Linked DNA regions of Caldimonas brevitalea. The protein of the gene in region 2 interacts with the protein of the main gene of each other region in a pairwise test. Links are inferred from orthologs where the notes say so. Each region holds a gene or a part of one and is shown on either strand. Other genes may lie near its edges.

Region 1 (15,443 bases), 2.6 Mb from region 2 along the record:
TTCCAACGAGGCCAAGACCGAGCTGCTGGGCGTGCCGGCCGAGATGATTGCGCGCCACGGCGCGGTCAGCCGCGAGGTGGCGATGGGCATGGCGATGGGCGCCTTGCAGCATGCGCGCGCGCAGGTGGCGGTGTCGGTGACCGGCATCGCCGGCCCGGGCGGTGGCAGCGAGGCCAAGCCGGTCGGCACGGTGTGGTTCGGCTTCGGCCGCGGGGATGCGCCGGTTAGCGCCGAATGTGTGCGTTTCAAGGGCGATCGGCGTGAGGTGCGCAGCGGTGCGGTGCGCCACGCCTTGGCGCGTTTGTTGGCCATCGTCAGCAGCGACTGAGCGCGGGCGGATCGGCCCGGCCCGGCGGTCAGGCGCGCAGGGCCAGCCAGCGCCCTTCGGCCTCGCGCGGGCTTTGTGGGGTGCCGACCGCTTCGACCGTCATCAACGCCAAGCGGCGCAAGGCGGCCCAGGGGTCGGACGGCCACTGCGGATGGCGCAGGCCTTTGACGAGGCCGTCGCAGATCTGGGCGGCATCGAGCAAAGCGTCGACACTCGTGTCCGACAGACGCGGCAGCACCCGCTCGAACAGCTTCTCCTTGACGCCCCAGATGCGCTGTTCGCGCAGCGCCATCGGCAGCGGACGCCCGGCGAGCATCGCGTCTTTCACGCGCTTGAGCGCCCGAATGTCTTCGGCCAGGGTCCAGTGCACCAGCACCGCAGCCTCGCCCTCGGCTTCCAGGCCGTCGAGCATGCGCAACACACGGCTCACCTGGCCGGCCAGCACCGCCTCTGACAACTTGAACACGTCGTAGCGTGCGACGTTCAGCACCGCCACCTCGACCTGTTCGAAGCTCAGCTCGCCCGCCGGGTAGAGCAGGCCCAGCTTCTGGATCTCCTGGTGGGCGGCGAGCAGGTTGCCTTCCACCCGGTCTGCGAAGAAGGCCAGCGTGCGCTGCCCCGCTTCGCCGCCCTGCACGCGCTGCCCTTGCGCCGCCAGGCGCTGGGCGATCCAGGCCGGCAGCTGCTTGCGCTCGATCGGGTCGATGCGCACGGTGACGCCGGCGCCGTCGAGCGCGGCGAACCAGCCGCTCGACTGGGTGGCCTTGTCCAGGCGCGGCAGCATCACGATGGTGACCAGGTCCTCGCCCAGATGTTGGCAGTAGCGCTGCAGCGCGTCGGATCCCTCTTTGCCGGGCTTGCCGCCCGGGATGCGGATCTCGATCAGACGCTTGTCGGCGAACAGACTCAGGGCCTGCGCTGCCCCCAGCAACTCGCCCCAATCGAAATGAGCGCCCACCACGTGGTGGACGGTGCGCTCATGGTGCCCGGCGGTGCGCGCGGCCGCACGGATGGCATCGCAGGCTTCCTGCACCAGCAGCGGCTCGTCGCCGTAAAGCGTGTAGAGCGGGCGCAGCTCACGTTGAAGGTGGGCGGCGAGCTGATCCAGGCGCAACTGCATCACAACACCTTCCGGGTCACAACTTCGCTGCCGCCAGCCGCCGCATCAGCTGCTGGGTGATGTCCTGGCGCATTTCGCGCAGCACTTCGGCCTCTTCGCTCTCTTTGGCCAGCGCCGCGCTCTCGTTGTAGCTCAGCACCAGGTTCGGCTGGATCAGCGTCTCGGGGATCAGCTCGCGCCCGTCCGGGGTCCGCAGCCTGAAGCGCAGTCGTGCACGCACGGCGATCTCGCGCACCTGGCCGGTCGAGGTCTTGCCCGTCACGTAGCGATCGCTGCTGTCTTCGAATACCTCGAGTACCACCTCGGCATCCTTGGACGCCTCCACCACACGCATGTCGGGCGCGGCGACCAGTTGGCGGCGCACTTCGATGCCGAGTTCGGAGCGCGGCGAGAAGCCGAGCTGGATGCTGCGGAAGGCGAAGCTCGGTGCGCCGCGCAGCTGGAAGCCGCAGGCCGACAGCAACAGCGGGGCCGCCACGGCACTCAGCCACAGGCGGCGCGACAGTCGGGCCGCCACGCGTCAGACCACCACGTTGACGAGACGGCCCGGCACGATCACGACCTTCTTGACCGGCTTGCCCTCGGCGAACTTGACGAAATCGGGCGACGCGAGGGCCGCCGCCTCGATGGCCGCCTTGTCGGCCGACGCCGGCACCGTGACGGCGCCACGCAGCTTGCCGTTGACCTGCAGCATCAACTCGATCTCGTCTTGCACCAGCGCGGCCTCGTCCACATGCGGCCAGGGGGCGTCGAGCAAATCGCCGTACTGCGCCGTGTAGCCGAGTTGCTGCCACAGGGCATGCGTCAGGTGCGGGCAGGCCGGGTAGAGCACGCGCAACAAGATGCCCACGGCCTCGTGCACCGCCCAGCTGGCGTAATGCCGGTCGGGATGCTGCTGCGCGTCGAAACCTTCCAGCGTGTTCAGCAGCTTCATGCAGGCCGACACGACGGTGTTGTACTGCATGCGCTCGTAGTCGTAGCTGGCCTGCTGCAGCAGCTTGTGCACCTCGCGGCGCAGCTTCTTGACGTCGGCCGGCGCAGCGGCATAGATCAGCTCGGCGGCCAGGCCTTCCGGCAGCACCTCGCCGATCTGCTCGCGGTGGGTCTGCGCGTAGTTCCAGACGCGGCGCAGGAAGCGGTGCGCGCCTTCGACGCCGGCGTCGTTCCACTCCAGCGTCTGCTCCGGCGGCGAAGCGAACATCACGAACAATCGGGCGGTGTCCGCGCCGTAGGTGTCGATGAGGTCCTGCGGGTCGACGCCGTTGTTCTTGGACTTGCTCATGGTGCCGACGCCGCCGTAGTCGATGGGCGAGCCGTCCTGCTTGAGCTTGGCGCCGACGATCTTGCCGTGTTCGTCGTACTGGTTCTCGACTTCCTGCGGCCAGAAATATTCGACGCCACCCTTGTCGGTGCGGCGCGAATAGATGTGGTTCAAGACCATGCCCTGCGTCAGCAACTTGGTGAACGGCTCGTCGACCGTGACCAGGCCGAGGTCGCGCATGACCTTGGTCCAGAAGCGCGCGTACAGCAGGTGCAGGATGGCGTGTTCGATGCCGCCGATGTACTGGTCGACCGGCATCCAGTACTGCGCGCCGCCGGCCACCATCTGCTGCTCGTTGGTCGGGTCGCAATAGCGCATGAAGTACCACGACGAATCGACGAAGGTGTCCATCGTGTCGGTTTCACGCTGCGCCGGCTTGCCGCACTTGGGGCAGGCCACGTTGAGGAAGTCGGCGCGCTTGTTGAGCGGGTTGCCGCTGCCGTCGGGCACGCAGTCCAGCGGCAGCACCACCGGCAGGTCCTGCTCGGGTACCGGCACCGGGCCGCATTCGTGGCAGTGGATGATGGGGATGGGCGTGCCCCAGTAGCGCTGGCGGCTGATGCCCCAGTCGCGCAAACGCCAGGTGGTCTTCTTCTCGCCCAGGCCAAGTGCCGCGAGGGCGGCGGCGATCGCGTCGACCGCTTCCTTGTAGCGCAGGCCGTCATAGCGGCCGGAGTTGATCGTGATGCCGCGCTGCTTGTCGGCGTACCACTCGGCCCAGGCGTCGGTCGAGTAGTTTTCGCCTTCGACCGCCACCACCTGGCGTATCGGCAGGCCGTATTTCTTCGCGAAGGCGAAGTCGCGCTCGTCGTGCGCGGGCACGCCCATCACCGCGCCGTCACCGTAGCTCATCAGCACGTAGTTGCCGACCCACACCTCAACCTGGTCCCCGGTCAGCGGATGGGTGACGAACAGGCCGGTCGGCTGGCCTTCCTTTTCCTTCAGCGCCAGCTCGGCTTCGGTGGTGCCGCCCTTCTTGCAGTCTTCGATGAAGGCGGCCAGCGCCGCGTTGCCGGCCGCGGCGTGCTGGGCCAGCGGGTGCTCGGGCGCGACCGCGCAGAAGGTCACGCCCATGATGGTGTCGGCACGGGTCGTGAAGACGTAGAGCTTGCCGTCCTGGATCAGCTGGCCGCCGGCGTCACGGATGTCGTGCCGGAAGGCGAAGCGCACGCCTTCGCTCTTGCCGATCCAGTTCTCCTGCATCAGCCGCACGCGCTCGGGCCAGCCCGGCAGGTGGTGCTGCACCTGGTCGAGCAACTCGTCCGCGTAGTCGGTGATCTTGAGGTAGTAGCCGGGGATCTCGCGCTTTTCGACCGGTGCCCCGGTGCGCCAGCCGCGGCCGTCGATCACCTGCTCGTTGGCCAGCACGGTCTGGTCGACCGGGTCCCAGTTGACCACCTGGGTCTTGCGGTAGGCGATGCCCTTCTCGAGCATCTTCAGGAACAGCCACTGGTTCCACTTGTAGTAGCTCGGGTCGCAGGTGGCGACCTCGCGCGACCAGTCGATCGCCAAGCCCATCGCCTGCATCTGCTTCTTCATGTAGGCGATGTTGTCGTAGGTCCATTGCGCCGGCGGCACGCGGTTCTTCAGCGCGGCGTTCTCGGCCGGCAGGCCGAAGGCGTCCCACCCCATCGGCATCAGCACGTTGTAGCCGTTCATCCGCAAATGGCGCGCCAACATGTCGTTGATGGTGTAGTTGCGCACGTGGCCCATGTGCAGCTTGCCCGAGGGATAGGGCAGCATCGAGCAGGCGTAGAACTTCTTCTTGCTGCGGTCCTCGACGACACGGTAGGCGTCGCGCGCGCGCCAATCGGCTTGTGCGGCCGGCTCGACCTCGCGGGGGTTGTAGGCGTTGGGATGTTCGGTGTTCATCGGGTGGTGGCCCCGGCGGGGCCGGTCCTGCTCGGATCGAAAAAGTGGTCGTCGATTATAGGAAGCGAGGCGGCCGAGGTCGCCCTCGGCCCTGCTCAGCGGCTGGCGGCCGGCTCGGGCTCGGCGACGAAGGCGATGCGCACCAGCCCGGCTTTTTGCAGCGTGCCGATCAGCTCGACCACCTGCCCGTAGGGCACGCGGCGGTCGGCCTGCAGCTGCACCTCGGTGGCGGGGTCGCGCCGGGCGGCTTCGGCGGCGCGGCTGGCCAGCGCTTCGGGCGCCAGCGGCGCGCCGTCGAGATAGAGCTTGCCGGCCGCGTCCAGCGCGACGGCGAGCGAACGCGGGGCGTCGCCTGGCGCGGCGGCGTCGCTCTTGGGCAGTTCGAGCTTGAGGCTGCCGGTCATCAACGGTGCGGCGATCATGAAGATCACCAGCAACACCAGCATCACGTCGATCAGCGGTGTCATGTTGATGTCGCTGATCGGCGCCGGGCCGCTGCTGCGCTCGAGGCGGCCGAAGGCCATCAGCCGGCCTCCCCCGCGCCGGGGCACATCATTTCGCGCAGGTCGTGGGCAAAACCTTCCAGCTCGGCTTCGCAGGCGCCCACCAGCTTGCCGAACACGTTGTAGGCCAGCACGGCGGGGATCGCCACCGCCAGCCCTGCGGCGGTCATCACCAGCGCCTCGCCGACCGGGCCCGACACCTTGTCGATCGCGATCTGGCCTTCGCCGGCGATGCCGATCAGCGCGTGGTAGATGCCCCAGACCGTGCCGAACAGGCCGATGAAGGGCGCGGTGCTGCCGATCGAGGCCAGCAACACCTGGCCGAACTGCAGCTGGTGGAGCACTGCGTGCAAGGCGTCGCGCAGACGCCGGGTCAGCTGCGAATCGAGCCGGCCGCCGGCTTCGAGCGTGCCGGGCGGGGGCGCGTGCAGCGCGGCGGCCAGCAGCGGGCGCAGCACCGCTTCGCGGTCGAGGGCGGCCAGGCGGCGCTCGGCCTCGCCGACGTCGGGCGAGGCCCAGAACGCCGGCACGCCGCGGGCGATGTCGCGGCGCACCCGGCGCAGCAGCCAGGTTTTCCAGAAGATCAACACCCAGCCGGCGATCGACATCGCCAGCAGCAGCAGCGCGACGCCGCGGGCCACCGCGTCGCCGGTCAGCCAGAAGTTGTCGAAGGAGTCCATCGTCCGGCGGCGTGTCGACGCGGCGTCAGGCCATGCCGAGCACGTGTTCCATCCCGAACAGGCCTTTTGCCTGGCCGGCCAGGAAGCGCACGGCGCGCAGGCTGCCCTGGGCGTAGGTGGCGCGGCTCGACGACTTGTGCGTGACCTCGATGCGCTCGCCGATGCCGGCAAACAGCACCGTGTGGTCGCCGATGATGTCGCCGCCGCGCACGGTGGCGAAGCCGATCGTCGAGGGGTCGCGTTCGCCGGTCACGCCTTCGCGGCCGTAGACGGCGCACTGCTTCAGGTCGCGTCCCAGCGCCTCGGCCACCACCTCGCCCATCTTCAGGGCCGTGCCGCTCGGCGCGTCGACCTTGTGGCGGTGGTGTGCCTCGATGATTTCGATGTCGTAGCCCTGGCTCAGCGCGCGGGCCGCCACGTCGAGCAGCTTGAGCACCACGTTCACGCCGACGCTCATGTTGGGCGCCATCACGATCGCCACGTCGCGCGCGATCTCGGCGATTTCGGCCTTTTGCGCGTCGCTGAAGCCGGTAGTGCCGACCACCGCCTTGACGCCCAGCTCCCGGCACAACCGCAGGTGGGCCAGCGTGCCTTCCGGCCGGGTGAAGTCGATCAGGTAGTTGGCGTCGCGCAGACCAGTGCGCAGGTCGCTGGCGATCGCCACGCCGCTGTTGCGCCCGAGGAAGGCGCCGGCGTCCTGACCGACGGCCGGGCTGGTGGGCTGGTCGAGGGCGCCGGCGAGTTCGCAGTCTTCGGCGCCGAGCACGGTTTCGATCAGCAATCGACCCATGCGGCCGGAACAGCCGGCGATGGCAATGCGGTGGTTCATGAGCAGGCGCTCCAGTGGAAAGACGGTCGGGGTGCGGCGGCGGCGGCGCCGCCGCGTCAGGGTTCGAGCGGCGGGTAGGTGCGGGCCGGCGGCGGTGCCGGTTCGGCCTCGCCGGGCTGCGGCTTCGGCGTCGGCGTCGGCAAGGCCTGCAGCTGCTGTTCGGTCAACTCGAGCTGCGGCGTCTTGCCGCGCTTCTTGAAGGTGTCGATCGACGCGACGAACTGGGCCTCGGTGGGCAGCGCGTCGTCGGCTTCGAGCCGGCTCAGTTGCTCACCCTGGAAATGGGCCGTCACGACACGCCGCTGCGGTTCTGCACCACTGCGGCGGATGGTGAAGATGTAGTCCCAACGGTCGGTGTGGAAGGCGTCGGTGAGCAGCGGCGACCCGAGGATGTCGCGCACCTGCGCACGGCTCATTCCGGGCTTGACGGCCGCGGCCATCTCGCGGGTCACGACGTTGCCTTGCACGACCTCGATGCGATAGGGCGTGACGAAGCCCAGAACGTTGTCGCTCGACTGCAGCGACCCACAGCCGCAAAGCGCGGCCGCTGCGGCCAGCGGGCCGACCAAGCGGCCCCAACGAATGATGGAATACATAGGGATATGGGTGCCGGCGCACGCTGAGCGCACGCAACCTCGATATGATTGACCGATTCTACCGGCAGGGCTTGCGCCGCCAGTCTTGCCCCGGCGCCAGGAGCCGCCCATGACCAATGTCGATGAACTGAAAAGCAGCGGCCTGAAGGCCACCTTGCCCCGCCTGAAGATCCTGGAAGTGTTCCAGGCCGGCAAACAGCGGCACATGACCGCCGAAGATGTGTACAAAGCGCTGCTGGCGGAGGGTTCGGACATCGGCCTCGCAACGGTCTACCGCGTATTGATGCAGTTCGAGCAGGCCGGTTTGCTGTCGCGCAACCACTTCGAGGCCGGCAAGGCGGTGTTCGAGCTCAACGAGGGCAAGCACCACGATCACTTGATCTGTGTGGTGTGCGGCCGCGTCGAAGAGTTCTACGACGCCGAGATCGAAAAACGCCAGCAGCAGATCGCCAAGGAGCGCGGCTACGAGCTGCAGGACCACTCGCTGTCGCTTTACGTGGTGTGCGGCCGCGAAGGCTGCCGGAGCCAGGGCCAGACCCACCCCCACCCGATCGACCGCTGAGCGGCGCGTCGCACGCCAGATGGCGCGGCGCTACTCGCCGCGCAGCATCGCCTGTTGGTGGCGTTCGATGAATTCCTTGTAGGTGTCGATGCCGCGCAGCTGCAGGATGCTGTTGCGCACCGCGGCCTCGACCAGCACGGCCAGGTTGCGGCCGGCGTCGACGGCGATCACGACCTTGCGCACCGGCACACCGAGGATGTCTTCGTACAGTGGCTCGTAGGGCAGGCGCTCGAAGTCGCGTTCCATCGTCTCCTTGCGCACCAGGTGGACGATCAGCTTCAGCCGCATCTTGCGACGCACCGCGGTCTCGCCGAAGATCGCCTTGATGTCCAGCAGGCCGATGCCGCGCACCTCGAGCAGGTTCAACAGCAGCTCGGGACAGCGCCCCTCGATCGCACTCTGCGACACCCGGTAGAGGTCGACCGCATCGTCGGCCACCAGGCCGTTGCCGCGCGAGATCAGCTCGAGACCGAGTTCGCTCTTGCCCAGACCCGACTCGCCGGTGAGCAGCACGCCCAGGCCCAGGATGTCCATGAACACGCCGTGGCGCGTGGTGCGCTCGGCAAAGTGCAGCGACAAATAGCTGCGCAGCACGTCGATCACGAAGCCGGCCGATTCCTCGGTCACGAACAGCGGAATTTCCGCCCGCTCGCACATCGCCACGAGTTGGTCGGGCGGGGTCTGCCCGTCGGCCACCACCAGCACGGGCGGCTCCAGCGTCACGATCCGCGAGATGCGCCGCGCCTGATCCTCCGGGCTCGCGATCGACAGGTATTCGACCTCGCGGCGCCCGACGATCTGGACCCGATAGGGATGGATGTAGTTGAGGTAGCCGACGAGGTCAGCGGCCGACTGCGCGTCGCGCACCGCCACTTCGTCGAAGCGCCGCTCTGGGTGGGCGTGGCCGGCGATCCAGTGCCATTTGAGGTCCGCGCGCTGGCCTTCGAACAAGGCCTCCGCGCTGATAACAGTGGGTTTCAAGCGTCGCCGAGAGGTGAGAACGAGGATCGACCGCTTACGCGACCGACTTCAGGGGCTCCCAGTTCGAGATCAACTCGTGCACCTTGGCCGCGTCGGCTTCCGACTTCAGCCGCTCGCGCAGCTCACGGTCGGACAGCAGTTCAGCGATTTCGGAGAGGATCTCGAGGTGGCGCTGGGTCGCGGCTTCGGGCACCAGCAGGAAGATCAGCAGCAGCACCGGCTGGTCGTCCGGGGCGTCGAAAGGAATCGGCTGCTGCACGCGCAGCACCGCGGCTTGCGGGTTCTTCAGGCCTTTGATGCGGCCGTGCGGGATGGCCACGCCGTGTCCCAGCCCGGTGGAGCCCAGCCGTTCCCGGGCGAACAGGTTGTCCGTCACCGTGGCGCGCGCGATGGCGTGCTGGTTTTCAAACAACAAACCGGCCTGTTCGAAGGCCCGCTTCTTGCTAGTGGCGTCCACGTTCACCAGCACATTGCTGGCGGGGAGGATGGCGGCGAGACGGTTCATCTGGGTCACGGCGCAAGGGGTGAAGCACCGGCAAGAGGGGCCGCCGGGGCTCGGGCCTGCGCGAAGGCAGTGACAAAACGTTGCATAAAACGTTGCATTATAGGGAGCGAGGATACCCTGCCGGGCCTCGGCCTCCTGGCGATGAGTTTGTCGATTGTGCTCCCCTTGTTGCGACGCAGCAAGCGGTGTGCGAAGTAGGAGTTACAAATCGAAAGCGGCCCGGAGGCCGCCCCTGAAACAGGGTATTGGAATTTGGCTTACTGCGGGCTTTCACCCGCTGAGCCGTCCATCCGCTTGATGGACTCGTGGTGGTGATCTTGCACGCGCCCCTTGTGCTTGACGACTTGGCGATCGAGGATGTCCATCAGCTGGTCGATCGCCGCGTACAGATCTTCGTGAGAGGTTTCACAGAAGATGTCCTTGCCCTTGACGTGAAGGTTGACCTCGGCCTTCTGGCGACGTTCCTTCTCCTTCAGCTTTTCAACGCTCAGTAACACGTTGATATCCACCACCTGATCGAAGTGCCGTGTGACCCGGTCCAGCTTCGTGAGCACGTACTCTCTCAAGGCCGGGGTGACTTCCAGGTGGTGGCCGCTGATCGTCAGATTCATAAGTCCTCCTTTCCGAGGGGGTTGCGGGGATGCTCTTATGAGGGGAACACAGAGAGGGGAAGCAAGAAAGAGGGGGAGAGAAGAGGGGGCATCAGACGAGGCTTGTTGAACCCAGTGTGCCGCCGTCCTGCCCATGTGACAAGCGTGTGGCGGGAATACCCGAAATGCCCTTGTCGGGCGTCAACAGACGCATCGTTTTGGGCCATCATGCACAGTTGCAGCAATAGCTGCACAGCGGACGCATCTCGATCGAGACACATGCCCGGCACCGCACCGGGCCGGTGCTGTCCGCTGCTGCCCGGCGTGCCCTCAGCGGCGGTTCGGGTTCAGCTTGCGCAGCCCGGTGGCGGTGTCGACCGCCAAGGTCTGCAGCACTTCGATCAGCGCTTGCGCCTGTCCCTGGGGCGTATCGGTCTGGCTGTGCACCTCGAGGCGACGTTCGACCAGGGGCTGCGTGCGGGGCTGCAGCGAGGGGGATGCGAGCGTGATGCGCGCATCGGCGGTCAGCAAACGCTGGGCGCGCTGATAGTCGAGCGGCGCCAGGTCGACGTTCAGGCTGAGGTCGGCCACCCGGTCGGTGCAACTGCCTTCACAGATCGTCCAACCGGGCAGCGCCTGGCGCAGCGCGGCGATGAACTCGCGCGTCACCCCCACTTCGAAACGCTCGGCCCAATAGGTCTGCGGCCACTCGGCCAGCGTGCTGCTGTCGGCGCGGTAGCGCACCCGCCGCGTCAGCAAATATTCCGGGACGGCGACGCGCCGCACGGCGAGCGCCAGGGCTTGTCCCGGGGCGGTGGCCGGGGGCGTCCGCAGCGTGGCGGGCGGCAGGGTCAGCAGCGTCGAGGGGGGCTTGTCGTTGGCGCAGCCGCCGGCCAGGGCGGCGAGCAGCAGCAGGCCGACGAGCGGACGGCAGGCGGGGCGGCGTACAGGTGTCATGGGCGGTCGGCGCCGAAGATGACGGCGTTGGGTTTTTCTTCGAGCAATTCGCTCCATTCGCGCAAACCGCGGGCGGCCTGCGACAGGTCGCGCACCGCGGAGTCCAGGTCGGCGCGCAGGGGGGCGCCGGGCGCCGTCAGCTCGGCGACGCGGTCCATCGCCAGCCGGGCCGACTCTGCTGCTTCGCGGGCGCCGCTCAACGTCGTCTGCAGCTCGGGCCGCGCCGCGAGCACGGTCTCGCGGGTCGCGTCCGACAGCTTGGCGACCGATGCGAGCGTGGCGGTGGCTTGCCCTTGCACCTGTTGCAGCGCGGTCGAGGCGACGTTCAGCGTCTTGCGTGCTTCTCCCGCGGTGCTGGCGATTTCCTTGCTGGACAGCTCCAGCGTGCTGCGCGTGCTGTCGAGCGTTGTCTGCAGCGATACCAGTGTGCGCCGCAAGTCCTGGACCGTTTCGCGCAGCGGCAGCTCGGCCACTTGATCCACCAGCGCGCCGAAGCGGTCGGCGACCGCCGGGATCTCCGGTTCGCGGTTCGACCCCATCTGGGTCGCCGGCGTGCCGGGCAGGAAATCGAGGTCGATCAATTTCTGGCCGGTCACGAAACTCTGGGCGACCATGCGCGCGCGCAGGCCACGGCGCACGAGGTCGGGCAGGTTGATGGCGGTGTCGGTGTCGGCATGGCCGAAACGGACGGCGTCTTCGCGCAGTGTGACCCGCACGGGGATGCGAGCATCGAGCGAGTTGTCGTCGACCTCGATCCCGATCGACTCCACCTGGCCCACGGGCACGCCGCGGAAGGTGACCGGCGCCCCGACATACAACCCTTTGACGCTGCCTTCGAAATAGATCACCGCACGCAACTGCTGCTGAAACAGGCTGCTGCCGCTGAGCCAGACGATGGTGAGGACGATCAGCACCAAGGCGCCGATGACGAAGCTGCCGACGAGCAATGCGTGACGTTTCATGTGGAAGCGGGGGCTGGAAGAGGCGCACCGGCGGGCGCCGCAGGTTCTTCTCGGCGCAGGAAAGCCCGCACCGTGGGATGCTGCGCATCATCGCGCAATTGCCGCGGGCTGCCGTGTGCGATGGGCTGCTTGCTGTCGGCATCGAGAAAGATGCCGTCATCGGCGATGGCCAGCAGGCTGGGCAGTTCGTGGCTGACGATGACGACCGCCGCGCCGGTGCGTTCGCGCACGTCGAGGATCAAGTCGTCGAGCCGCTTGGAACTGATCGGGTCGAGGCCGGCCGACGGCTCGTCGAGAAACAGCAGCGGCACCTCCACCGCGATCGCCCGCGCCAGGCCGGCGCGTTTTTTCATGCCGCCACTGATGTCGGACGGGTAGTAGCTTTCGAATTGGCGCAGCCCCACCCATTCCAGCACCTCCCGGGCGCGCGCTTCGCGTTGCTCGCGGTTCAGGCGTGTGTGTTGTTCCAGCGGCAGGCAGACATTCTCGAGCAGGGTCATCGACGACCACAGCGCGGCGCTCTGGAACAGCATGCCGAAGCCGGCCCTGAGTTTCATCCGCTGTGCCTCGTCGCTGGCCCAGTAGTCGACGCCCTCGTAGTCGATATGGCCGGCGGCGGGCGCCAGCAAGCCGATCAGGTGCCGCAGCAGCGTGCTCTTGCCGCAGCCGCTGCCGCCCATGATGGCGAACACGGTGCCGCGTTCGATGCTGAACGAGATGTTGCGCTGGATCAGCCGGTCGCCGAAGCGCATTTCGAGGTCTCGCACGGTGAGCAGCGTCATCTCAAATCCCCAGCGCGTTGGCGCAGACGGCAAACACCGCGTCGAGCGCGATCACGCCAACGATGCTGAACACGACCGCTTGCGTGGTGGCGTTGCCGACACCGGCCGCATTGCGTTGCGCATAGAGGCCGAAGTAGCAGCCGGTTACGGCGACCAGCCCGCCGAACACGAAGGATTTGGCGAAGCCCAGGCCGAGGTGTTCCCAGCTGAGGGCTTCGAAGGTGCGCTCGAAATAGGCCGCCGGCGCCAGGTCGAGCATGCCCGCGCCCACCAGCAAGCCGCCCACCAGGCCCGTCAAGCACGCGTACACATACAGCAGCGGCATCGCCATCAGCAGCGCCACCACGCGCGGCAGCACCAGGTAGTCCACGGCATGCAGCCCGAGCACCTCGAGGGCGTCCACCTCTTCGTTGGTCTGCATGGTTGCCAGCTCGGCAGCAAATGCCGCGCCTGTGCGACCGGCCATCACGACGGCCGTGATCACCGCGGCCATCTCGCGTGCCACGGCAATGCCGACCAGGTCCGCGACGAAGATGCCGGCACCGAACTTCATCAGCTGCACCGCGCCGACGAAGGCGAGGATGGAGCCGACCAGGAGATTGACGACCGTCACGATGGGCAGGGCGCGTGCGCTGCTGTCGGCCGCCGCCCGGGTCAAGTCGCGGGTGCGGAAACGCCAGCGGCCGCGCAGCAACGACGCGGCGGACAGCATCACGTGGCCGAGGAAGGCGACGGCGCGTAAGGGCAGTAGCGTAGCCAGGCGCATGGTGCGCCATTGTGAGGGGTTTCGTTGACGGCTGCCCTCAGCGCGCCGGCGAGGCCGCTGCACAATCCCAAGGCACGCGCGCGGCAGGGCTTCCTGTGCGTGGGCTGGCAGGCCGGTGGGAGGGTCGGCACACTGCCGGGAAGCGCCGCCCCGGAACGGGAGGGCCGCCGCCGCTGAACCCTCACATGAACCATTAAATAGGAACACACGCGATGTCTGCACGCCTGTCGGTCCAAAAGGACAAACTGAAGTTCGTGTTGCTGGAAGGGATCCATCCGTCCGCCGTCGAAGCGCTGGCACGCGATGGCTACACGCAGGTCCACGCCCATGCGAAGGCGCTGGTCGGCGACGCCCTCGCGGAGGCGATCGGCGACGCGCACTTCGTCGGCATCCGCTCCCGCACCCAGCTCACCGCCGAGGTGCTCGACCGGGCCCCGAAGCTCACGGCCATCGGCGCCTTCTGCATCGGCACCAACCAGATCGACCTGCCGGCCGCCGCCAAGCGCGGCATTCCGGTGTTCAACGCGCCCTTTTCCAACACCCGCAGCGTGGCCGAACTGGTGTTGGCCGAGATGATCATGCTGATGCGCGGCATCCCCGAGAAGAACGCCATCCTGCACCGCGGCGGCTGGGTCAAGAGCGCGGCCAACTCCTACGAGGCGCGCGGCAAGACGCTGGGCATCGTCGGCTACGGCCACATCGGCACGCAGATCGGGGTGCTGGCCGAACACCTGGGCATGCGGGTGGTGTTCTTCGACGTCGAAGCCAAGCTGCCCTTGGGCAACGCCCGCCAGGTCGCTTCGCTGCAGGAACTGCTGTCGACGGCGGACGTCGTGAGCCTGCACGTGCCCGAAACGCCCGCCACCCAGAACATGATCGGCGCGGCGCAGCTGGCGCAGATGAAGCCGGGCAGCTACCTCATCAACGCGTCGCGCGGCACGGTGGTCGACATCGATGCGCTGGTCGCCGCGCTCGATGCCAAACACCTGCTCGGGGCGGCGATCGATGTGTTCCCGGTCGAACCCCAGGGCAACGATGCCGGCTTCGATTCGCCGCTGACGCGCTTCGAGAACGTCATCCTGACGCCCCATATCGGCGGCTCGACCCTGGAAGCCCAGGAAAGCATCGGGCGCGAGGTGGCGGCCAAGCTGATCCGCTACAGCAACAACGGCTCGACGGTCTCTGCCGTCAATTTCCCGGAGGTGTCGTTGCCGGAGCACACCGGCAAGTGCCGGTTGCTGCACATCCACCACAACGTGCCCGGCGTGCTGGCGCGCATCAACGAGCGATTCTCGGAGGTGGGCATCAACATCGCCGCGCAGTACCTGCAGACCAACGAGCATGTCGGCTACGTCGTGGTCGACGTCGACGCCTCGGCCAGCGAGATCGCGCTGGGCAACCTGTGCTCGATCGAAGGCACGATCCGTTGCCGCATTCTCTATTGACCCGACGCGCGGAACCGACGCCGTGAAGCCGCCGGTCCGGCCCCGGCGCCCGCACCGCCCGCAGGGCTGGCGCGCGACCGCGTCCGAATGGCGCCGGCAGGTCGGACTGGGCCTGCGCCAGCGCCGGCGGCTGGCGCTCGGCCTGGCCCTTGCGGCGGTGGCCGCGGTGGCGGCGTCTGTCTTCCTGGTGCTCGCGGAGGCCGTGGTCGAGGGTGAGCCGCTGGCGATCGACCGCGCCTTGCTGCTGGCCTTGCGCAATCCGGCCGACCCCACCGACCCGCTGGGGCCGTGGTGGGTTGAATTGATGATGCGCGACATCACCGCGCTCGGCAGCACGGCAGTGCTGGCCTTGCTGGCGCTGTCGACGCTCGGCTACTTGCTGCTGCTCCGCAAATGGGGCACGGCGCTGATCGTGCTGTGTTCGGTGGCCGGGGGCGCCGGCGCCAGTCATGTTCTGAAACTGCTGGTGCAGCGGCCCCGCCCCGACCTGGTGCCGCACGGCGTGCCGGTGCTCACTTTGAGCTTTCCTAGCGGCCATGCCACGTCGTCCGCCGTGGTGTTCCTGACCCTCGGCGCCTTGCTGGCAAGCCTGCAGAGCAGCCGCAAGGCAGCTGTCTACATCCTTGCATCGGCGGCCAGCATCA
Region 2 (15,133 bases):
GGTAGCCCTGACGTTCGAGATGGCCGTTGTACAAGCCGTGGATGCGCCGGTGGGTGGCCTCCTGCCCGACGAACCCCTGGACTTCGCGCTCGAAGCGCTCGCGCTGCGCCGGCGGGAGCGCCTTCAGGCCGCTGCGCACCGAATCGATGAAAAACTGCTCGCCGACCGGGAAACTCATCGACAAAGCGTTGAGAAAAGCGGTACGGAAGGGGTCACCCCCGTTCCAGTAGCGCACGAACGGCTGCTCCAGGTCGATCAACAGACGACGCACCACCAACTCGGTCATCACGCACTCCTCGTTCTCTAAATCTAGCGCGCCGGCGCGGGCGACACCCGGTACCTATCAGTACCAACGAGATCTACTCTGCCAAGCGGTCGTGGTACTGTCAAGTACCAGCGAGGAGGGGAATTACAGTTCGAAGCGATGGGGAACAGCAAAGACATCGAACCAGTGCTCAACGAACACAAGACGCGCCTGATGGAAGCGATGGCGGCCTGTGTTGCCGCCAGGGGCTACGCCGACACCACCATTGCCGACATCGCGGCCGAAGCGAGGGTCTCGAAACGCACCTTCTACGAACACTTCGACAGCAAGCCCGATTGCCTGGTGGCGCTGTACGAGTCCGCCAGCGAGCAGGCCTTGTCGGTGCTCCGCGCCACGGTCGATCCTCAGCGCGACTGGCATGTGCAGGTCGAACAGGCGGTCGGCGCCTACTTGGGCGCGCTGGCGTGCAACCCGCTGCTGCTGCGCACGTTGTTCATCGAAATCCTCGCGCTCGGCACCCGCGGCCTGCGCGCCCGCAGGCGCACGCACCAGGCGCTGGCCGACTTCATCGTGGCGGTGGTCAACGGCTCGACGGGCGAAGCACCCTCCCCCGGCCTGGGCGACGCGACGGCGACCGCGCTGGTCGGCGCGATCCATGAATGGGTGCTGCAGGCCATCGAGAATGACCGGGTGCCCGAGCTGCAGACGCTGACAGCGCCGGCGTCGCGGCTCATCCGGGCGGTGATCGACGCCCATTTGTAGGGCGGGAGTCGGCCACCGAGGGCGTGTGACGGCAGCGGGCAGCCGCCACGGCTCGATCCACGGCGGCTCCGGCTTGCGTTAAGTCAAGCCGCCCCGCGCGGCGACCGGGAAGATCAACAGCGCCCGCTCGAGGAGGCCGTCATGCACAAGAAGCGCATCCTGCTGATCCAGGGTCACCCCGATCCCCACGCCGCCCACTTCTGCCATGCATTGCAGCAGGCCTACGCCGAAGGCTGCGCCGAGGCCGACCACGAGTTGCGGCACGTGCCGGTGGCCAGCCTCGACTTTCCACTGTTGCGCAGCCAGCAGGAATGGGAAAACGAGGCCTGTTTGCCCCCAGCGCTGGCGCCGGTGCAGCAAGACATCCTGTGGGCCGAGCATGTGGTGTTGGTGTTCCCGCTGTGGCTGGGCGACATGCCGGCCTTGCTGAAAGGCTTTCTGGAACAGGTGGCCCGGCCCGGCTTCGCGGTACCGGCCGATCGCCGCAACCCGCTGACGACCAAGCTGCTGGCGGGCCGGTCGGCCCGGGTGGTGGTCACGATGGGCATGCCAGCACGTGTCTACCGCTGGTTTTTCGGCGCCCACAGCGTCAAGGCGCTGGAGCGCAACATCCTCGCCTTCGTCGGCTTCGCGCCGGTGCGCGAAACGCTGATCGGCTCGGTCGACGCGATGGACAGCGCCGACCGTGCCGAATGGGTGGCCAAGCTGCGCGCCCTGGGGCGCGCAGGCGGTTGAACTCAGCCGGCCGCGGCAGCGACTGAGCGCGTCACCCCACCCACTTGCGCGCGTTGCGGAACATCCGCATCCACGGGCTGGCCGCGCTCGGGTCACCGCCGCTCCAGCTCATCTGCACGTTGCGGAACACCCGCTCGGCGTGCGGCATCAGCACCGTGAAGCGCCCGTCGGCCGTGGTCACCGCGGTCAGACCGCCGGGGCTGCCGTTGGGGTTCGCCGGGTAGTTTTCGGTCGCCAGGCCGTGATTGTCGACAAACCGCATCGCGCGCACCACCTGGTCGGGGTTGCCGCGCTGCGAGAAATCGGCGTACCCCTCGCCATGCGCGACGGCCACCGGCAAGCGGCTGCCGGCCATGCCCGCGAAGAAGACCGACGGGCTGTCGAGCACCTCGACCAGGCTGAGCCGGGCCTCGAACTGCTCGCTCTTGTTGCGGGTGAACTTGGGCCAGGCCTGGGCGCCGGGGATGATGGGCGCCAACGCCGCCATCATCTGGCAGCCGTTGCACACGCCCAGCGCGAAGGTGTCGCTGCGGCCGAAAAACGCCGCGAACTGCTCGGCCAGCCGCGGGTTGAACATGATCGAGCGCGCCCAGCCCTCGCCGGCGCCCAGCGTGTCGCCGTAGCTGAAGCCGCCGCAGGCGACCACACCCTGGAACTGGTCCAGCCGGGCGCCGCCGCTTTGCAGATCGCTCATGTGCACGTCGTGCGCGTCGAAGCCGGCCTGCGACATCGCATAAGCCATCTCGAGATGCGAGTTGACGCCCTGCTCCCGCAGGATCGCCACCTTGGGCCGCGCCTTGCCGATGAAGGGCGCGGCGACGTTCTCGTTCGGGTCAAACGTGAGGGACAGGTGCAGGCCCGGGTCGTCCTCGCGCAGCACCGCGTCGCGCTCGCTGTCGGCGCAGACCGGGTTGTCGCGCAGCCGCGCGATGCGCCACGACACGTCGTCCCAGGCCTTCAGCAACTCGGTCAACGGCGCCGAGTACTGCACCTTGGTGTCGCGCCAGACCTCGACCACGCGCCGGTCGTTGGGCTTGCCGATCACATGGCTGTGGCGCGACAGGCCGAACTCGCGCAGCGTCTGCAGCACTTCGTCGCGCTGCCCGGCGCGCACCTGCAGCACCACGCCGATTTCCTCGGCGAACAGCGCGCGCAGCGTCAGCTCGTGCCGGCGTGCGACCACCTGGGTGGCCCAGTTCTTAGAATCGCCGTATTCGGCCCGACTGTCGGCGATGCCGTCGCCTTCGGTGACCAACATGTCGACATTGAGCGAAACGCCGCAGCGCCCGGCGAACGCCATCTCGCACACCGCCGCCCACAGGCCGCCGTCGGAGCGGTCGTGGTAGGCCAGCAGCTTGTCTTCACGGCGCAGGCGGTTGACCGCCTCGACCAGCTGCTTCAGCAGCGCGGCGTCGTCCAGGTCGGGCACCGCGTCGCCGGGCTGGCCCAGCACCTGGGCCAGCATCGAGCCGCCCAGGCGGTTGCGGCCCTGCCCCAGATCGACCAGGATCAGCGTCGTATCGCCGGCATCGGTGCGCAACTGCGGGGTCAGGGTGCCGCGCACGTCGGCCAGCGTCGCGAAGGCCGAGACGATCAGCGACACCGGGGCGGTGACCTGCTTTTCGGTCTCGCCGTCGCGCCAGCGGGTGCGCATCGACAACGAATCCTTGCCCACCGGCACCGAAATCCCCAGCGCCGGGCACAGCTCCATGCCCACCGCCCGCACCGTCTCATAGAGCGCCGCGTCTTCGCCGGCCTCGCCGCAGGCGGCCATCCAGTTGCACGACAGCTTGACGCGCGGCAGCTCGATCGGCGCCGCCAGCAGGTTGGTGATGGCCTCCGCCACGGCCATCCGGCCGGAGGCCGGCGCGTCGAGGCTGGCGAGCGGCGTGCGTTCGCCCATGCTCATCGCCTCGCCGCGGAAGCCGGCGTAGTCGGCTAGGGTCACGGCGCAGTCCGCCACCGGCACCTGCCACGGGCCCACCATCTGGTCGCGATGGTTCAGGCCGCCCACGGTGCGGTCGCCGATCGTGATCAAAAAGCGCTTGCTGGCCACCGTCGGGTGGCGCAGCACGTCCAGGGCCACCTGCGCCAGCGGCACGTCGGCCAGCGCCAGCGGCGCGCCGTGGCGTTCGATGCGCTGCACGTCGCGGTGCACCTTGGGCGGCTTGCCTAGCAGCACGTCCATCGGCATGTCGATCACACGTTCGCCGCCCGGCCCGTCTTCCAGCACCAGTTCCTTGTCGTCGCTGGCCACACCGATCACGGCGTACGGGCAGCGCTCGCGCCGGCACATCGCGTCGAACAGCGGCAGGGCCTCGGGCGCCACCGCCAGGACGTAGCGCTCCTGGCTCTCGTTGCACCAGATTTCCTTGGGCGCGAGGCCGCTTTCTTCCAGCGGCACCTTGCGCAGGTCGAAGGTGGCACCCTTCTCGGCGCCGTCGACCAGCTCGGGGAAGGCGTTCGAAATGCCCCCGGCGCCGACGTCGTGGATCGCGAGGACCGGGTTTTGTTCGCCCAGCGACCAGCAGTGGTTGATGACCTCCTGCGCACGCCGCTGGATCTCGGGGTTGCCGCGCTGCACCGAGTCGAAATCGAGCTCGGCGGCATTGACGCCGGCCGCCATCGAGCTGGCCGCGCCGCCGCCCATGCCGATGCGCATGCCGGGCCCGCCCAGCTGGATCAGCAGCGTGCCGGCGCCGAACGGCAGCTTGTGCGTCTGGCCGTCGGCGATGCTGCCGATGCCGCCGGCGATCATGATCGGCTTGTGGTAGCCGCGGCGCACGCCGTCGACCGTCTGCTCGTAGACGCGGAAGTACCCGCCCAGGTTGGGCCGGCCGAACTCATTGTTGAAGGCGGCGCCGCCGAGCGGCCCGTCGATCATGATCTGCAAGGCGCTGGCGATGTGCTCAGGCTTGCCGTAGGGCTCGCGCTCCCAGGGCTCCGAGGTGCCGGGCAGGTGGAGGTTGGACACCGAAAAGCCCGCCAGACCGGCCTTGGGCTTGGCGCCGCGGCCGGTCGCGCCTTCGTCGCGGATCTCGCCGCCGGCCCCGGTGGAGGCACCGGGAAAGGGCGAAATCGCGGTCGGATGGTTGTGCGTCTCGACCTTCATCAGCACATGCGCCACTTCAGGCCGCGCGCCGTAGGCCGGGGCGTTCAGGTAACCCTGCGGCGCCCAGCGCTCGATCGGGCCGCCTTCCATCACCGCCGCGTTGTCGGAATAGGCCACCACGGTGTGCTGGGGCGCCAGCTGGTGGGTGTTGCGGATCATCTGGAACATCGAGCGCTCTTGCTCGACGCCGTCGATCGTGAAGCGCGCGTTGAAGATCTTGTGGCGGCAGTGTTCGCTGTTGGCCTGGGCGAACATCATCAGCTCGACGTCGCTGGGGTTGCGCTTGAGCGCCGTGAAGGCCTCCACCAGGTAGTCGATCTCGTCGCCCGACAGCGCCAGGCCGAAATCGCGGTTGGCGGCTTCCAGCGCCGCCCGGCCCTGGCCCAGCACGTCGACATGCTGCATCGGCTTGCCCGGCTGCTCGTCGAACAGATGGCCGGCGCCCCCGCGCTCGAACAGCACGCTCTCGGTCATGCGGTCGTGCAACAGGCGCGCGGCGGCCTCCAGTTCGGCCCGTTCCAGCCGTTTGACGCCGCCGAGCAGGCCGGTCTTGACCGTCAACCGATACTCGGTGACACGCTCGACCCGCTTGATCGCCAGCCCGCAGTTGTGCGCGATGTCGGTCGCCTTCGACGCCCATGGCGACACGGTGCCCAGGCGCGGCGTCACCACGATCAGCTCGCCATCGGCGGCGCCGGCATAGGGTTCGCCGTAGTTCAGCAGCGCCGCCAGCTTGTCCTGTTCGGCCGTCGCCAGCGGCTGCGGCGCCCACACCCAATGCACAAAACGGGCCGAAACGGCGGTGATGCGCGGCGATACCGCCTGCAACTGCGGCAACAAGGCCTGGGCTCGGAACGCGGAAAGGGCATTGCCGCCCTCGAAATGGAAGAGGTGGTGGGCTGTCGCGGTCACGCTGGAACTCGGATGGGGGGTGGAGGCGGTGGGGCAAGCCCACGGAGCTGGCGATTTTACCGGGCGCCGGGCTGCAGCCCCCGCCCGCGCCTGAGATAATCCCGCCCCATGAGCATCACGATCAAATCCGGCAGCGACATCGACGGCATGCGCCTGGCCGGGCGCCTGGCCTCTGAAGTGCTGGATCACCTCACGCCGCACGTCAAGCCGGGCGTCACCACCGAATACCTCGACAAGCTGGCGCACGACTACATCGTCGACGTCCAGGGGGCCGTGCCGGCGCCGCTGAACTACGCGCCGCCCGGCTACACGCCCTACCCGAAGTCGATCTGCACCTCGATCAACCACCAGATCTGCCACGGCATCCCGAACGACCGGCCGCTCAAGAGCGGCGACATCGTCAACATCGACGTCACCGTCATCAAAGACGGCTGGCATGGCGACACCAGCCGGATGTTCATCGTCGGCGACGCGTCGATCCAGGCCAAACGCCTGTGCCAGATCACCTTCGAGGCGATGTGGAAGGGCATTTTGAAGGTCAAGCCGGGCGCCCGCCTGGGTGACATCGGCCACACCATCCAGACCTTTGCCGAGAACGCCGGCTTCTCGGTGGTGCGCGAGTTCTGCGGCCACGGCATCGGGCGCAAGTTCCACGAAGAGCCGCAGGTGCTGCACTACGGCCGGCCCGGCACGCTCGACGAGTTGAAGCCCGGCATGGTGTTCACGATCGAGCCGATGATCAACGCCGGCAAGCGCGAAATCCGCGAGATGCCCGACGGCTGGACCATCGTCACCAAGGACCGTTCGCTGTCGGCCCAGTGGGAGCACACGGTGCTGGTCACCGAGTCCGGCTTCGAGGTGCTGACGCTGTCGGCCGGATACCCACCGCTGCCTGAGTTCGTCACTGCGGCCTTGGCGGCGCCGGCCGCCTGAGCGGCCCTGTCCGCATGGCCGCCCTGCCCCACGAGCCCGCCGGCCCGGCCCCCGGGCTCGCCAACGTTTCCGACCTGCGCAGCCGCTTCCGCAAAGGCAAGGCCGACATCCTGGAGGTGTTCCGCCAGGCCCGCCCGAGCGCCGCGGCGGCGCGCCGGCTGCTGAAAAGCCTGAGCCGCCACGTCGACGAGACGCTGCAAGGCCTGTGGGAGCATGCCTACCTGCCCAAGGGCGCCGCCCTGCTGGCCGTCGGCGGCTACGGCCGCGGCGAGCTGTTTCCGTATTCGGACGTCGACGTGCTGGTGCTGCTGCCGACCGACACCTCGCTGACCCACGACGCCAATGCCGCGCTGAAATCGGGCATCGAAGGTTTCATCACCGCGTGCTGGGACATCGGCGTCGAAATCGGCTCCAGCGTGCGCACGGTGGCCGAATGCCTGGAAGAGGCCGAGCGCGACGTGACGGTGCAGACGGCCTTGCTGGAATCGCGCTTCCTGTGCGGCGCCAAGCCGGTGTATCAGCAGTTCCGGCGCGCCTACGAGCGCCAGCTCGACCCGCGCGCCTTCTTGCGCGCCAAGACGCTGGAGATGCGCCAGCGCCACCAGAAGTACGAAGACACGCCCTATTCGCTCGAGCCCAACTGCAAGGAAAGCCCGGGCGGTTTGCGCGACCTGCAGGTGGTGATGTGGGTGGCGCGCGCCGCCGGCCTCGGCAAAACCTGGACCGAGCTGGCCACCCGCGGCCTGGTGACGCCGTTCGAAGTCAAGCAGCTGCAGCGCAACGAAGGCATGCTGAAGCTGATCCGCGCCCGGCTGCACCTGATCGCCGGCCGGCGCGAAGACCGGCTGGTGTTCGACCTGCAGACCTCGGTGGCCGAGAGCTTCGGCTACCACGGCACCAAGGCGCGGCGCGCCTCCGAAGCGCTGATGCACCGCTATTACTGGGCCGCCAAGGCGGTGGCGCAGCTGAACCAGATCCTGATGCTCAACATCGAGGAACGCATCAACGGCTCGCAGGATGCGCCGATGCGCCCGATCACCGAGCAGTTCTTCGACCGCGGCGGCATGCTGGAAGTGGCGAGCGACGACCTCTACGAGCAAGACCGCCACGCCATCCTGCGCACCTTCTTGATCTACCAGCAGACGCCCGGCGTCAAGGGGCTGTCGGCGCGCACGCTGCGGGCGCTGTACAACGCCCGCGAGCTGATGGACGGCGAGTTCCGCCGCGACCCGGTCAACCGGCAGACTTTTTTGCAGATCCTGAAGGAACCGCTGGGCCAGACGCACGCGTTCCGGTTGATGAACCAGACCAGCGTGCTGGGGCGCTACCTGTGGGTGTTCCGGCGCATCGTCGGGCGCATGCAACATGACCTGTTCCACGTCTACACGGTCGACCAGCACATCCTGATGGTGCTGCGCAACGTGCGGCGCTTTTTCGTGCCCGAGCATGCGCACGAATATCCGTTCTGCTCGCAGCTGGCGGCGCAGTTCGAGAATCCGTATGTGCTGTACGTGGCGGCCCTGTTCCACGACGTCGCCAAAGGCCGCGGCGGCGACCACTCCGATCTCGGCGCCGAGGAAGTGCGGCGTTTTTGCCGCGACCACGGCATCCCCAAGGAAGACGCGCGCCTGATCGAGTTCCTGGTGCTGCACCACCTGACGATGTCGCGCATCGCGCAGAAGGAAGACCTGAGCGACCCGGACGTGATCCAGGCCTTCGCCGACAAGCTGGGCGACCAGCGCTACCTGACGGCGCTGTACCTGCTGACCGTGGCCGACATCCGCGGCACCAGCCCCAAGGTCTGGAACGCCTGGAAAGGCAAGCTGCTCGAAGACCTGTACCGGCTGACCTTGCGTGCGCTGGGCGGCGCCAAGCCCAATCTGGACACCGAGATCGAGGCCCGCAAGCAGGAAGCCCTGCACACGCTCAACCTGTATTCGATGCTGCCCGGCACCCAGGAGGCGCTGTGGAAGACGCTCGAGCTGAGCTACTTCGCCCGCCACGACGCCGGCGACATCGCCTGGCACACCCGCTCGTTGTGGCGCTATATCGCCACCGACAAACCAGTCGTGCGGGCCCGTTTGTCACCGGTCGGCGAAGGCCTGCAGGTGCTGGTGTATGCGCCCGACCGGCCCGACCTGTTCGCCCGCATTTGCGGCTACTTCGATTCGGCCGGCTTCAGCATCCTGGACGCGAAGATCCACACCACCAAGACCGGCTACGCGCTCGACACCTTCCAGGTCATCTCGCCGCAGCTCGACCACCACTACCGCGATCTGATCTCGCTGGTCGAAAACCAGCTCGGGCTGGCGCTGGTGGCCGAAGGCCCCTTGCCCGACACCGGGCGCGGGCGTTTGTCGCGCCGGGTCAAGTCGTTCCCGGTGCAGCCGCGGGTGATGTTGCGACCCGACGAGCGCGGCCAGCGCTGGCTGCTGAGCGTGTCGGCGAGCGACCGTTCGGGTCTGCTGTATTCGATCGCGCGGGTGCTCGCGAAATACGGCGTGAACCTGCAGCTGGCCAAGGTCACGACGCTCGGCGAGCGGGTCGAGGACACCTTCTTGATCGACGGCCCGTCCTTGCGGCAGTCGCGCGTGCAACTGGACATGGAGTCGGACCTGCTGGACGCGCTGGCGTCGTGAGCGCGTGCGCCGGGTCAATGCTCGAGGGCGTGCAGGGTCGCCGCCCTCAGACGCCCTGCGGCGCCGGCATCCAACGCCGCAGATGCAGCGCATTGCGGCCGCGCTGCGCCTTGGCCTTCGACAGCTCGTCGCGTGCGATGGTGCGCAGGTGCACTTCGTCCGGCCCGTCGAGGAAACGCAGCGCGCGCCCCCAGCTCCACAGTCGGGCCAGCGGCGTGTCGGGCGTCAGCCCCATCGCGCCGAAGACCTGCATGGCCCGGTCGAGCACCCGCGTTTGCAGCTGCGCGGCGACAAGCTTGATGGCAGAAACATCGGTGCGTGCCGCGGCCAGCCCTTCACGATCCATCCGCCATGCGGCGCGCAACACCAGCAAGCGCGCCTGGTCGATCTCGACACGGCTCTGAGCGATCCAGTCCTGCACGTTGGCGAAATCGCCGATGCGCTGGCCAAACGCCTTGCGCTCGAGCGCCCGCTCGCACATCAGCTCCAATGCCAGCTCGCATTGGCCGATCGTGCGCATGCAATGGTGCACCCGGCCCGGGCCGAGCCGCGCCTGCGCCATCGCGAACCCCGCCCCCTCCTGCCCCAACCGCTGCTGCAGCGGCACGCGCACATCGCGGAACACCAACTCGCAGTGGCCTTCGATCGCTTGGTGATCCATCACCGGGATGTTGCGCTCAACGGTCAGGCCGGGCGTGTCCATCGGCACCAGGACGACGCTGTGCTGTTGATGCGAGGATGTGCCACCGCCTGCCGTGTCGGCAGCGTCGTTCCGCCCCATCAGCACGACCAGGCGGCACTTCGGATGTGCGGCGCCCGTGATGAACCACTTGCGGCCGTTGATCACGTAGTGGTCGCCCTCGCGCGTGATGCGCGTTTGCATGTTGGTGGCGTCAGACGACGCGACGTCGGGCTCGCTCATCGCGAAGCACGAGCGGATCTCGCCGCGCAACAAGGGGTCGAGCCAGGCCTCGCGCTGCTCGGCCGTGGCGAACAGCTGCAGCAATTCGATGTTGCCGCTGTCGGGCGCATTGCAGTTGAAGACCTCGGCCGACCACGGCACCCGGCCCATGGTCTCGGCCAGTGGGGCGTAATCGAGGTGATCCAAACGCGTGCCGGGCTGGTCGTCACGCAGGCTGGGCAGGAACAGGTTCCACAGGCCCAGGTCGCGAGCCTGGTCCTTGAGCGGTTCGATGACGTCGCTCGGGTAGACCCCGGCATCGGCATAGCGGTGCCAGTCGCTGCAAGAGGGCAGCACGAGGTCGTCGATGAACCGCTGCAGGCGGGGCTGCAGTGCTTGCGCGCGGGGGGTGAGGGCGAAGTCCATGGGCGTGTGCGCGTCTGTCGGGGCAGTGGAGGTTCGAGCCCATTCTGGGCAGCACCGAGGGCGGGCCCTGTCGCGTGCGGGACCTGGAGGAGCGCAACATTGATCAGCGTCAAACAGCGGCCCAAGGCGGGCACCGCGGGGATCGCGCGCTTGCCCGTTGTGCTGTGCCGAACCCGGAGCCTAGCTACTACCGTCAAGAGCCGACGTTGCGATGATCAACCAATCACTGCATCATGGCCGCGAACGCCCGGACGCCACAGGATGCGAAGGAGCAACCGATGAGCATTTGTTTCCCGAACGAATCGGCGGAATACCGCGCGGCACGCCATCAGTTGCTCTCCCGTGAGCTCGATCTGCGCCGGCAGATGGAGGCGGTCGCGGCGCAACTGCGGTCACTGCCCGATGGGGGCCAGGTGCCGGAGGACTACGTCTTCCAGCGGCTTGGAGCCTCAGGCTCGCCGGAGGACGTGAGGATGTCCGAGCTGTTTCGCGGCGGGGACACGCTGATGATCTATCACTACATGTTCCCTCGCCACTCGCAGGACCCGCGCCCAGGCCCCACGAAAGGCTCAATGGCGACCGCGCCGCTCACCGAGGGGCCTTGCCCGTCGTGCACGGCGCTCGTCGACATGTGGGAAGGCACGATGCCGCACTTCGAAGGTCTGGGCGGCAATCTTGCGATCGTTGCCAAAGCGCCGATCGAGCAAGTGGCAGCCTTCGCACGCGACAAGGGTTGGAAGAACGTTCGTTTGCTGTCCGCTGGCGCAAGCCGGTTTCGCAAAGACTATGGCGGCGATGACGCGCAAGGCGAACCGGTCCCGATCATGACGGTGTTCAAGCGGTCGCCTGACGGAACGATGCGCCTGCATTGGGCCAGCGAGCTTGTCTTCGAGCCGGCGGACCCCGGGCAGGACATGCGACATCTCGGCACCGTGGAGCCCTTGTGGACGCTGTTCGACTTGACGCCCGGCGGGCGCCCAGCCGCGGACGAACAACTGGAGTACGGCTGCTGCGCGAAAAACGCCGGCAGATAGTGCGGCGGGCGGAACGGGCAAGCGGGTGTGCAGGGCCTTGGTGCCTGCAAAGCCGCGACCTCAGTCGTCGCCGCTCGCATCCAACCCCGGAAACAGCACCGAGGTGTAGCCGAAGCGGCTGAAATCGCGGATGCGCATCGGGTAGAGCTTGCCGATCAGGTGGTCACATTCATGCTGCACCACCCGCGCGTGAAAGCCCTCGGCTTCACGCTCGATCTTGCCGCCGCGCACGTCGAAACCGCTGTAGCGGATGCGCTTGTAGCGTGGCACCACACCGCGCAACCCGGGCACCGACAAGCAGCCCTCCCAGCCCTCTTCTTCTTCGGCGTCGAGCGGCTCGATGCGCGGGTTGAGCAGCACCGTCTCGGGCACCGGGGGCGCGTCGGGGTAGCGCTGGTTGCTGCCGAAGCCGAAGATGACCAGGGCCAGGTCGACGCCGATCTGCGGTGCGGCGAGCCCGGCACCGTTGACGGCGTGCATGGTTTCGAACATGTCGGCCACCAGGGCGTGCAGCTCCGGCGTGTCGAACTGCGTCACCGGCGGCGCCACGCGCAGCAGGCGCGGGTCGCCCATCTTCAGAATCTCTCGGATCGCCATCGTGTTCCTCTCGCTTCCAACCTTGCGCCGCCCGAGGCCGCACAAGGCGCTGTTTGGTTCAGCCTTGCAGCAGCGCGCGCAGCCCGTCTTCGTCCAGCACCGTCACGCCCAGCTCCTGTGCCTTGGCCAGCTTGCTGCCCGCCTCGGCGCCGGCGACCACGTAGTCGGTCTTCTTCGAGACCGAGCCCGCCACCTTGCCGCCGGCCGCCTCGATCAGGTCTTTCGCCTCGTCGCGGCTGAGTGTCGGCAGCGTGCCGGTCAACACCAGCGTCTTGCCGGTCAGCGGCTTGGGGGCCTGGCTCGCGCTGCCCTCGTGTTCATCCCAGTACACGCCGGCGGCACGCAGCTGCTCGGCCACCTCGCGGTTGTGCGGCTGCTCGAAAAACGTGTGGATGCTCTGCGCCACCACCGGGCCGACGTCGTTGACCTCGAGCAACTGGTCGACGCTCGCATCCATGATGCGGTCGAGCGAGCCGAAGTGGCGCGCCAGGTCTTTCGCGGTCGCCTCGCCCACATGGCGAATGCCGAGCGCGAACAAAAAGCGGCCGAGCGTCGTCTGTTTGGACTTCTCGAGCGCCGCCACCAGGTTTTGGGCCGATTTGTCGGCCATGCGCTCCAGCACCGCCAACTTGGCGACGCCGAGCTTGTAGAGGTCGGGCAAGGTGCGGATCAGCTCCTGGTCGACCAGCTGGTCGACGATCTTCTCGCCCAGGCCCTCGATGTCCATCGCCCGGCGCTGCGCGAAGTGCAGCAGCGCCTGCTTGCGCTGCGCGCCGCAAAACAGCCCGCCGGTGCAGCGCCAGTCGACCTCGCCCTCCTCGCGCACGATGTCGGAGCCGCACACCGGGCACTTGCCGCCCAGGCGCTGATACAGGTCCCAGGGCGCCGCCTCGGCCACCTCCGGCGGGCGGGCGTCGAGCACGACCGACACCACCTCGGGGATCACGTCGCCGGCGCGCCGCACCACCACCGTGTCGCCGATGCGCACGTCCTTGCGCGAGATCTCGTCCTGGTTGTGCAGCGTCGCGTTGGTCACCGTGACACCGCCGACGAACACCGGCGCCAGCTTGGCCACCGGCGTCATCTTGCCGGTGCGGCCCACCTGCACATCGATGTCGCGCACGGTCGTGGTCTGCTCCTGGGCCGGGTATTTGTGCGCCACCGCCCACACCGGCTCGCGGTTGCGAAACCCGAGCTGGCGCTGCAGGGCCAGGCTGTCGACCTTGTAGACCACGCCGTCGATGTCGAACGGCAGGCTGTCGCGCTTGTCGGCCACCCGCTGGTGAAAGGCGATCAGGCCCGGCGCCCCTTCGGCCACCGCCCGTTCGGCGCTCACCGGCACGCCGAAGCGGGCCAGCGCGTCGAGGGTGCCGGAGTGGGTGTCGGGCTGCTCGTCCCACCCGGCCACCTCACCCAGGCCATAGGCATAGAACGACAGCGGGCGCTGCGCCGTGATCTTCGGGTCCAGCTGCCGCACCGCGCCGGCCGCCGTGTTGCGGGGGTTGATGTAGGTGCGCTCGCCGGCCTCGCGCTGGCGCGCGTTGAGGCGCTCGAAATCGTCGCGGCGCATGTAGATCTCGCCGCGAACTTCCAGCACCGGCGGCACGCCCGTGCCGTGCAGCCGCAGCGGGACCTGGCCGATCGTGCGCACGTTGGCGGTCACGTCTTCGCCCTGCTCGCCATTGCCGCGGGTGACACCCCGCACCAGCACGCCCTGCTCGTAGCGCAGGCTGATCGCCAGTCCGTCGAACTTCAGCTCGGCCGAGTAGCGCACCGGCGGATCGTCCGGCCCCAGACCCAGGCGTTTGCGGATGCGGGTGTCAAACGCGACCGCGCCTTCGGCCGTGGTGTCGGTCTCGGTCTGGATCGACAGCATCGGCACGCTGTGGCGCACCGCGGCCAGTTCGGCCAGCAAGGCGCCGCCGACGCGTTGTGTCGGCGAGTCGGGCGTTTGCAGCTCGGGATATTGCGCTTCGAGGGCCTGCAACTCCTGGAACAGCCGGTCGTACTCGGCGTCCGGGATCTCCGGATCATCCAGCACGTAGTAACGGTGGGCGTGGTGGTGCAGCAGCGTGTGCAGCTCCGCGGCGCGCCGCAGGGCCGCGTCGCGGGCGGGGACAGAAGTGGAAGCCATGCGTGAAAACAAGCCAGGGCATGCGAAAACACAAGCATGCCACGAGAAGCGCGGCCGGCGGGTGCCGGCCCGCCGAAGCGCGCCGGCACCCGCCGAGGGTCAGAAGGGCTGCACCTTGCCGTCGACCTCGATCTGCAGGCCGGCGGGCGAGCCGAACATCCGCCCCAGCACTGCGCCGTTGCGCTTGACGATCACCTCCCCGGTGACCGCGAGCGACGTGCCGCCGAACTCGAGCGTTCCGTCCGCCGTGTAGCTCGCGCCGCCCGCGGTGAAGCTGACGTTCTGGTAGCCGGTGCTCCAGCGCGGGTTGCCGCCGGCCTTCGGCGTGATCACCTCGGACACCAGGGTGCTCTGCTGGAAGCTCGCCGTCAGGCCGCTGGTGGCGCTCAGCAACGTGGTGCCGGCATGCAGCGTGATGACGGAGCGTTGCGTCGACTCGTCGGCCGTCGAACTGCCGGTGTACGTCGCGCCCACCGTGCCGGTCACGGTGATGTCCTGCGCCTCCGGCGAAGCGGAGTCCACGTCCTGCAGGCGCAAGGCCGTCACCTGGGACGACATCGAGCCGGTCTGCGGGTGGAGCGAGGTGATGTTGTAGCTCAGCTTGGCGCTGCCGTTGTGGCGCGTCCCGGCGTTGACACAACCCTGGAAGCTCGCCGCCAGCTCGCCGCTGAGCGGCAAGGGCT

Evidence for each region.
Region 1: the proteins of ligA (region 2) and leuS interact in binary tests that used the Escherichia coli proteins (3 or more experiments, as listed by UniProt). The link is inferred for Caldimonas brevitalea from one-to-one orthologs.

Annotation. Positions count from the first base shown.
Region 1 is NZ_CP011371.1:313,655-329,097, forward strand. What follows is about bases 1,769-4,990. They hold leuS (leucine--tRNA ligase), read right to left. Parts: upstream 4,642-4,990; coding sequence 1,969-4,641; downstream 1,769-1,968. Other genes in these bases: AAW51_RS01390 (LPS-assembly lipoprotein LptE), read right to left, coding at 1,769-1,965; AAW51_RS01400 (ExbD/TolR family protein), read right to left, coding at 4,737-4,990. In the rest of the region: AAW51_RS01380 (CinA family protein), read left to right, coding at 1-328; holA (DNA polymerase III subunit delta), read right to left, coding at 357-1,448; more of AAW51_RS01390, read right to left, coding at 1,465-1,768; more of AAW51_RS01400, read right to left, coding at 4,991-5,165; AAW51_RS01405 (MotA/TolQ/ExbB proton channel family protein), read right to left, coding at 5,165-5,824; dapB (4-hydroxy-tetrahydrodipicolinate reductase), read right to left, coding at 5,850-6,653; AAW51_RS01415 (outer membrane protein assembly factor BamE), read right to left, coding at 6,710-7,249; fur (ferric iron uptake transcriptional regulator), read left to right, coding at 7,359-7,811; hprK (HPr(Ser) kinase/phosphatase), read right to left, coding at 7,842-8,792; AAW51_RS01430 (PTS sugar transporter subunit IIA), read right to left, coding at 8,827-9,297; hpf (ribosome hibernation-promoting factor, HPF/YfiA family), read right to left, coding at 9,555-9,908; AAW51_RS27715 (PqiC family protein), read right to left, coding at 10,218-10,844; AAW51_RS27720 (MlaD family protein), read right to left, coding at 10,841-11,806; AAW51_RS01445 (ABC transporter ATP-binding protein), read right to left, coding at 11,803-12,588; AAW51_RS01450 (MlaE family ABC transporter permease), read right to left, coding at 12,590-13,354; serA (phosphoglycerate dehydrogenase), read left to right, coding at 13,567-14,799; AAW51_RS01460 (phosphatase PAP2 family protein), read left to right, coding at 14,822-15,443.
Region 2 is NZ_CP011371.1:2,902,687-2,917,819, reverse strand. What follows is about bases 11,913-14,824. They hold ligA (NAD-dependent DNA ligase LigA), read right to left. Parts: upstream 14,451-14,824; coding sequence 12,375-14,450; downstream 11,913-12,374. Other genes in these bases: AAW51_RS12880 (hypothetical protein), read right to left, coding at 14,550-14,824; def (peptide deformylase), read right to left, coding at 11,913-12,316. Also shown: AAW51_RS12930 (metal-dependent hydrolase), read right to left, coding at 1-286; AAW51_RS12925 (TetR/AcrR family transcriptional regulator), read left to right, coding at 425-1,027; AAW51_RS12920 (NAD(P)H-dependent oxidoreductase), read left to right, coding at 1,169-1,762; purL (phosphoribosylformylglycinamidine synthase), read right to left, coding at 1,794-5,786; map (type I methionyl aminopeptidase), read left to right, coding at 5,895-6,719; AAW51_RS12905 ([protein-PII] uridylyltransferase), read left to right, coding at 6,734-9,358; AAW51_RS12900 (acyl-CoA dehydrogenase family protein), read right to left, coding at 9,405-10,685; AAW51_RS12895 (DUF899 family protein), read left to right, coding at 10,919-11,719; more of def, read right to left, coding at 11,780-11,912; more of AAW51_RS12880, read right to left, coding at 14,825-15,133. UniProt on the Escherichia coli protein: DNA ligase that catalyzes the formation of phosphodiester linkages between 5'-phosphoryl and 3'-hydroxyl groups in double-stranded DNA using NAD as a coenzyme and as the energy source for the reaction.